2 regions of the Cellulophaga sp. L1A9 genome follow, and region 1 is predicted to be linked to the other one. Evidence: riboswitches for the same ligand, from Rfam matches in the RefSeq annotation. Region 1 holds a riboswitch; the other holds the start of a gene.

Region 1 (4,221 bases):
CTAATCTGTTAATAATGTTATAATTAGTGATAGGTAGTATTGCGCAGTTGAAAAGTGGTACTTTTGCAACTTCAAAAAAATTAGTACAAGAAATGAATTTTATTAAAAAACTTACTTCAAATCCTAAAAACGATTTTTTCGCAGGAGTTACTGTGTCTCTAGCGATGATTCCAGAAGTGGTTGCTTTTGCTTTTGTGGCAAACATAGATCCTTTAGTTGCATTATCAGGAGCATTTATAATAGGATTAATTACTGCAATATTTGGAGGTAGACCAGGGTTAATTTCTGGAGCTGCGGGTGCTGTAGCTGTAATTTTCGTGAACCTAATTAAAGAAGGTCATGTAAGAGGTTTAGAGTTTGATATCCCTGTGGAAAATATGGGCTACTATTATTTATTAGGAGCCGTTATTTTAATGGGGTTAATACAAATATTTGCCGGAGTTTTAAAATTAGGCCGCTTTGTTCGTCTAATACCGCATTCCGTAATGATGGGATTTGTAAACGGTTTAGCCATTGTAATATTTATGGCTCAAGTTAAAATGTTTAGTCATAAGGTGCCAAATACAGACCCTGATGCCGTTGAGAAATATATGAGTGTATTTATGCACGGTCCTGAGTTATTCCTAATGATTGGGCTGGTGCTTTTTACGATGGGTATAATTCATTTTTTACCTAAGCTTACCACAAAAATTCCTGCTGCACTAACGGCTATTTTGATAACTACGTTTGGAGCTATTCTTTTAGATTTAGATGTAACCACTGTAGGTTCTTATATTAGAGAAGGTGGTGGAGATGGTTTAAGTGGTGAATTTCCGACTCCGAATAAAGAGTTATGGCAATTGTTACCCTTTGATTTAGATACTTTTACCTTCATTTTGCCTTATGCTTTCTTAGCCGCTAGCGTTGGATTAATTGAAAGTTTAATGACCTTGAATTTGGTCGATGAATTAACAGATAGTCGCGGTAGAGGTAATAAAGAATGTGTCGCACAAGGAATGGGGAACATCGCTAGTGGATTACTAGGAGGTACTGGTGGTTGTGGTATGATTGGCCAAACGGTAATTAACATCAACGCTAAGGGTAGAGGCCGTTTGTCAGGTATTGTAATGGCATTAACCTTACTTTCTTTTATTTTGTTTGCAGATACCTATATTGAACAAGTTCCAATAGCAGCATTGATTGGGGTGATGTTTATGATGGTTATAGAAACGTTTGCATGGTCTAGTTTTAGAATATTGAAGAAAATTCCTAGATCTGATGCCTTTGTTCTAATAGCAGTATCAGCAATAACTGTGTTTTTCGATTTAGCAATAGCGGTATTTATCGGAGTTATTATATCTGCTCTTGCTTTCTCTTGGGAAAATGCAAAACGAATTAGAGCTAGAAAAAGTACAGATGAAAACGGTGTTAAAACCTATGAAATATTTGGCCCATTATTCTTTGGCTCTACCACTGGTTTTACAGAAAAGTTTGATGTTGCAAATGACCCTGAAGAAGTAGTTATAGATTTTAAAGACAGCCGTATTGCAGATATGTCTGGGATTGAAGCAGTCAACAAACTTTCAGAACGTTATAAAAATGCTGGGAAGAAATTACATTTAAAGCACTTGAGTAAAGATTGTATTAAACTATTAGCTACGGCAGATGATATTGTAGATGTGAATGTTTTAGAAGACCCTAAATACAAAGTAGTTGCAGATGGTTTTAATTATGATGAATAAAGATTACCAGAATTCATAAAAATGATGTAGTGGGCCATATCCTTTTCCAAGGATATGGCTTCTACTTTTTATAATGGCAAGCTCTAAATAATTCTTTCCTTTTTTTACGGCATCTTCTAAAGAATTTCCTTGCGCTAAAAAAGTGGCAATAGCAGACGAAAGTGTGCAACCAGTTCCATGGGTGTTTTTAGAAGCTACTTTTTTTGAACTTAACATAAGTAGGGAGTCATTTTCATTGTTGTAAAAAACATCAGTTAAGAGGTCTAATTGCAAATGACCGGCCTTTAATAAAACAGAGGTGTTATGTTGTCTGCCTAATGCTTTAGCTAATGCTTTTAAATCTGATTTTTCATTTATTTGTTCGTCTAGTAATAACTCACATTCTGGAATGTTAGGAGTAATTAGCCTAGCCATTGGGAAGAGTTTTTTTTTCAAGACGGCAATGGCGTTATCCTCTAATAAGGAATCTCCTGAGCTGGCAACCATTACAGGGTCTACAACAATATTTTTTATAGGGTACTTTTTTAAGCAATGAACTACAGTTCGTATAGATTCTGAGCCGTGAAGCATACCAATTTTAACGGCATCGGCTCCAATGTCATCAAGAATGGCTTCAATTTGTTTTTTTAAATGTAGTGTAGGAATGGGGTGAATGTCAAAAACGCCAAGGGTGTTTTGTGCCGTGAGTGCTGTTATTGCAGAGGTACCGTAACCGCCACAAGCACTAATCGTTTTTAAATCTGCTTGGATGCCAGCACCGGCTCCTGAATCGCTTCCTGCAATGGATAGTACCGTGTTAAATTTTTTTAGAGCCATTGTTGTGCAAAGGTTTTGTCACAAAAGGAACGGCTGCTTAAATAACAGGTATGTTGTTATTTAGCATTACTCGTTTCCCTTCGTTGTAATTAAACAAATCAGGTTCAAAGGGTAATTTCTCAGCCCATAAAGAGCACCCCTAACGAACATGTATATAGCTAATAAGGTATATTATAAAGTTCTTAAATACTCGGCAATAGCTCGTGTATCGTCTTCAGATAATTTATTATCAAGCATTATAGCATTGTTATATTCTTTAAGTAATGCTTTTGCGATTGGATCTTCTTTTATCATTTCTGTTGGGTTGATGATCATGTTCATGACCCAAGAAGGATTTCTTCTTTCGTAAACACCAGATAAAGCAGGGCCTATTAATCGTTGATTGGGCATATGACATGCCGTACAAATTCCACTATATTTAGCTTCACCTTTGGCAGCCAATTCAGTATCTATCTCTGCAGGGAAAGAAATATTTTTAAAAGGACCAATACCGTCATTGTCCATATCTACAGGAACTTCTTCCTTTGTAACTTCAGTTTTCTTTTCTGTTTTGGCTCGGTTCATTTCAAAACCATCTTTTTTTTCTTCTTTTTTTTCACCACAACTAGCTAAAAGTACTGATAACGCTAAAATGCCAACTATTCTTTTCATTTCTAAACTGAGTTAATTAATGTACTAAGATAAGTATTCTAACTTATTATTAAAGTTCATTCAAAAAATTTAAACATCTTTTCTCTGTGTAGGTCGTATTTTTAACGCCATAAAAACCTACGTGACCACCAAAATTTGGGGTTTCTAGAAAAAGTTTTTTATTTTTTTCAGCTTCGGTATATGGGTAGCATTCTGGACCTAAAAAGGAATCATTTTTGCTATTTATAATCAGTGTTGGAATTTTAATATTGGGTAAAAATTGTAGGCAACTAGATTTGGTATAATAATCTATAGCGTCTGTAAACCCATGGGCTCTACTCGTATAAATGTCATCAAAATCTTTTAGTGTCTTAATACTAGCAATATCTATATCTGAAATTTTATCAGGGAAAAGTGCTTGCTTTGCCCGTAGTTTTTCTACCAAATGTTTTTTAAATCTCGCAGCATATAATGCATTCTTAGGGCGCAATAATTGCTTTAATGAACTATAGAGGTCACAGGGAACAGAAACAGCTACTGCTCCTTTAATTTCTTTGGGGATGATGCGATCTTCTCCTAAGTATTTTAAAGTCAAATTTCCACCAAGACTAAAGCCATTAATGTAAATGTCTGTGTATGATTTATTCTTTAATAGATGTTGAATTACAGCTTCTAGGTCTTCTGTTGCTCCAGAATGATATGATCGGAATAAGTTATTGGGGACACCGCTACAGCTTCTCAAGTTAATAGCGCAAGCATCATAACCGTTTTGATTAAAAAGCTTAGCGCTACCGGTTATATACGGTCTTTGAGCACTGCCTTCCAAGCCATGAATTAGAATAATAACTTTAGTGGATTTTTGTGCGGTAAAGCTCCAATCAAGATCTAGAAAATCATCATCAAATAAAGTAATGCGTTCTCTTTCCTGTACAACCCCATCTATCTTTCTAAAAATACCAGAATAAATGGTGGATAAATGTCCGTTTTTAAATAAAATGGGTGGGTTGTACGTAGAGGTTACTAAGGGCATATTTTTTTATTTCGGATATACTTC
Region 2 (4,221 bases), 1.6 Mb from region 1:
GTTATTACAAGTATTCTTGAAGGTAAAAATTGTTTTGTAGTAATGCCCACTGGCGGTGGAAAATCGCTTTGTTACCAACTTCCTGCATTAATGCAAGAAGGTACTGCAATTATAGTTTCCCCACTTATTGCGTTAATGAAAAATCAAGTAGATGCCATTCGTGGTATTTCTTCAGAGCACGGTATTGCTCATGTTTTGAATTCTTCATTGACCAAAACAGAAATAAAACAGGTGAAAAGTGATATTACTAGTGGTATCACTAAATTACTTTACGTGGCGCCAGAATCATTAACTAAAGACGAGTATGTTGAGTTTTTACAATCTGTAAAATTATCATTCGTTGCCGTTGATGAAGCGCATTGTATTTCCGAATGGGGACATGATTTTAGACCTGAATATCGAAATTTAAGAAATATTATTAGTCGCTTAGACGATACGATTCCTATTATAGGGCTTACCGCTACAGCAACGCCAAAAGTACAAGAGGATATTATAAAAAACTTAGGAATTACAGATGCTGATTTATTTAAAGCGTCATTTAATAGACCTAATTTATTTTATGAAGTACGTCCTAAAACTCAAAATATAGAAGCAGATATCATACGTTTTGTCAAACAAAATTCTGGTAAATCTGGTGTTATTTATTGTTTGAGTAGAAAAAAAGTAGAAGAACTCGCTCAAGTACTACAGGTAAATGGTGTCAGCGCTGTACCCTATCATGCCGGATTTGATACCAAAACACGATCAAAATATCAGGATATGTTCTTGATGGAAGGTGTAGATGTTGTGGTGGCAACGATCGCTTTTGGAATGGGGATTGATAAACCAGATGTAAGGTTTGTTATTCACCATGATATTCCTAAAAGTATAGAAAGTTATTATCAAGAAACGGGTAGAGCAGGTAGAGATGGTGGCGAAGGTCATTGTTTGGCCTTTTACTCCTACAAAGATATTGAGAAGTTAGAAAAATTTATGTCTGGTAAGCCTGTTGCAGAACAGGAAATTGGTAATGCCTTGTTACAGGAAATGGTAGCTTATGCGGAAACTTCTATGTCTAGAAGAAAATTTATTCTACATTATTTCGGAGAATATTTTGATGATGTAAACGGAGACGGAGCGCTCATGGATGACAACACAAAAAACCCGAAAGACAAAGAAGAAGCTAAAGAAGATTTAGTTAAAGTGATTCAAGTGGTACAGGGTACCATGGAAAAATTTAAATCTAAAGAAATCGTAAAAGTACTTACAGGAAAAGTAAATGCGATTATCGCTTCTCATAAAACAGATGAAAAACCATTTTTTGGAATAGGAGCTAACAGAGACAAAGAACATTGGATGGCATTAGTGCGCCAAGGTTTAGTAGCGGGGTATCTACGTAAAGAAATAGAACAGTACGGAATACTACATGTAACGGATAAAGGAGCGGAATTTGCTAAAAATCCTGTTTCCTTTATGATGACTAAAGATCATGTATACAATCAAGCGGCTGATGATGCTATTGTCAGTGCTGCAAAAAGTAGCGGTGGCGTAATAGATGAGGCGTTACTTAAAGTATTGAAGGACTTGAGAAAAAGACAAGGTCAGAAATTAGAAGTACCTCCTTTTGTAATTTTTCAAGACCCATCACTACATGATATGGCTTTAAAGTATCCTATTAGCCTAGAAGAACTTGTAAATATTCATGGAGTAGGAGAAGGTAAAGCAAAAAAATACGGGAAGCCATTTGTAGATTTTATTAAAAAGTATGTGGAGGATAATGAGATTACCCGCCCAGATGATTTAATCGTAAAAAGTACAGGAGCCAATTCTGCATTAAAATTATATATCATTCAGAATGTTGATCGCAAATTACCATTAGATGATATTGCTTCTGCAAAAGGGATAGCCATTCCTGAATTGATAAAGGAAATGGAACAGATCGTTTACAGTGGTACCAAATTAAATATTTCCTATTGGGTAGATGATGTTTTAGATGAAGATCAGCAAGAAGAGTTGCACGATTATTTTTTAGAAGCAGATTCTGATAATATAGATTTGGCCTTGAATGAATTTGAGGGCGATTATGAAGAAGAAGAGCTTCGATTGTATCGTATTAAATTTATTAGTGAAGTAGCCAATTAAGCATTCATTTATAATTAAAATTTTAAATAACACTCCTAGTTTTAGGAGTGTTATTTTTTTATAGCCCTATTACTAAATTGTTAATTCTTATTTATTATAGATCAAATCTTCTTTAGTTCCATTGTTTTTTTATAGTTTTACGGAGTAAACTTTAGGGGTGTTCCTATTTTGGAACTGAGACATACCCTTTGAACCTGATGCGGTTAGTACCGCCGAAGGGAAAAGTTGAAAAGCACCTTGAAATGGGTGTTTGCAACCTTTTCATATGTGTGTGTTTTGTTCTTAAACACCTCCTTTTTCAAAGAATATTCTCATCTTTTAATTTTTACAGCATATTTAAAAATATCCTGTACATGATTTCTATTGTTGTAAACGAAAAAAGAGTGGACATCGAAGAAAATTCGAATCTTATTCACCTCCTTAATCACCTCAAGGCCACTCAAGATGGTATTGCTGTCGCTATTAATAATACGGTTATTTCTAAAGATTTCTGGAAGTACGAAATTCTTTTTGAGAATGATGTAGTTCTGCTTATCAAAGCAACACAAGGCGGATAATTTATAAAACTACACACTACATTCTTATTTATATCACGAAGACTTAAATTCTCACAAAATATGAAAAGCAAAGACACCGCACCAAAAAACGAAAAGCTAACGACACAACCTTTTCCAAATTCAAAAAAGATTTATGTAGCAGGTAAATTGCATCCACAATTAAAAGTGGCCATGCGAGAGATTGCATTGAGTGATACCAAAGACTCACTTACAGGCAAGCTTAGGCCAAATGAAGCGGTTACTGTTTATGATACTTCCGGACCTTATACTGATCCGAGTAAATCTATTAACGTGCATCAAGGTATTGATAGAATCCGTGAACAGTGGATTTTAGACCGCGGAGATGTACAGCAATTGAATAGTTTTACATCTGAATATTGCAACCAACGCTTAAATGACAAGAGCCTAGACCATATGCGTTTTTCGCTATTGAAGAAACCAATGCGCGCTCAAGAGGGTAAAAATGTTACCCAATTACACTATGCTAAAAAGGGAATTATAACCCCGGAGATGGAATACATCGCTATTCGTGAGAATCAGCGTATGGAGGAAATGACGGAGATAGCAAAACAACATAAAGGCGAACATTTCGGTGCATCCATACCCAATAAGATTACCGCAGAATTTGTGCGGGAAGAAGTAGCTAGAGGTAGAGCTGTAATTCCGTCAAATATCAATCACCCAGAAGCAGAACCAATGATATTGGGACGTAACTTTTTGGTAAAAATAAATGCCAATATCGGTAATTCTGCCGTTACCTCTTCTATTGAAGAAGAAGTAGAAAAAGCCGTTTGGGCATGCCGTTGGGGAGCAGATAATATTATGGACTTGTCTACGGGACAAAATATACATGAAACACGAGAGTGGATTATTCGTAACTCACCAGTACCGGTAGGAACAGTGCCTATTTACCAAGCACTAGAAAAAGTAAACGGCGTCGCAGAAGATCTTACTTGGGAAATTTTTAGAGATACGCTTATAGAGCAGGCAGAGCAAGGGGTAGATTATTTTACCATTCATGCAGGTGTTCTTTTGCGCTATGTGCCTATGACTGCTAAACGTGTTACAGGCATTGTTTCTCGTGGTGGATCTATTATGGCAAAATGGTGTTTAGCGCATCATAAAGAAAGTTTCTTATATACCCATTTTGAAGATATTTGCGAAATATTAAAACAATATGATGTCGCTTTTTCTTTAGGAGATGGATTGCGCCCTGGTTCTATTGCAGATGCTAATGATGAAGCGCAATTTGCAGAATTAGAAACTTTGGGAGAGTTAACGAAAATTGCACGCAAGCATGAAGTTCAATGCTTTATAGAAGGCCCTGGTCACGTTCCAATGCATATGATTAAGGAAAATATGGAGAAGCAAATAGAACTTTGTGATGAAGCTCCTTTTTATACCTTAGGACCTTTAACTACGGATATTGCTCCAGGTTATGACCATATTACCTCAGGTATCGGTGCTGCAATGATTGGCTGGTTCGGCTGTGCAATGTTATGTTATGTAACGCCAAAAGAACATTTAGGATTACCCAATAAAC

The links. Region 1 has a riboswitch for thiamine pyrophosphate ahead of thiD (bifunctional hydroxymethylpyrimidine kinase/phosphomethylpyrimidine kinase). Riboswitches for the same ligand answer to the same signal wherever they lie in the genome.
Region 2: another riboswitch for thiamine pyrophosphate. It lies ahead of thiS (sulfur carrier protein ThiS); the one in region 1 lies ahead of thiD (bifunctional hydroxymethylpyrimidine kinase/phosphomethylpyrimidine kinase).

Annotation. Positions count from the first base shown of each region.
Region 1 is NZ_CP047027.1:1,569,072-1,573,292, reverse strand. Features, by position in the region: gene GQR94_RS06675 (SulP family inorganic anion transporter) at 93-1,721, shown strand; gene thiD (bifunctional hydroxymethylpyrimidine kinase/phosphomethylpyrimidine kinase) at 1,725-2,537, opposite strand; TPP riboswitch at 2,596-2,688, opposite strand; gene GQR94_RS06665 (cytochrome c) at 2,709-3,188, opposite strand; gene GQR94_RS06660 (YheT family hydrolase) at 3,238-4,197, opposite strand; gene GQR94_RS06655 (nitronate monooxygenase family protein) at 4,204-4,221, opposite strand, start outside.
Region 2 is NZ_CP047027.1:3,135,793-3,140,013, forward strand. Features, by position in the region: gene recQ (DNA helicase RecQ) at 1-2,121, shown strand, start outside; TPP riboswitch at 2,265-2,359, shown strand; gene thiS (sulfur carrier protein ThiS) at 2,475-2,678, shown strand; gene thiC (phosphomethylpyrimidine synthase ThiC) at 2,739-4,221, shown strand, end outside.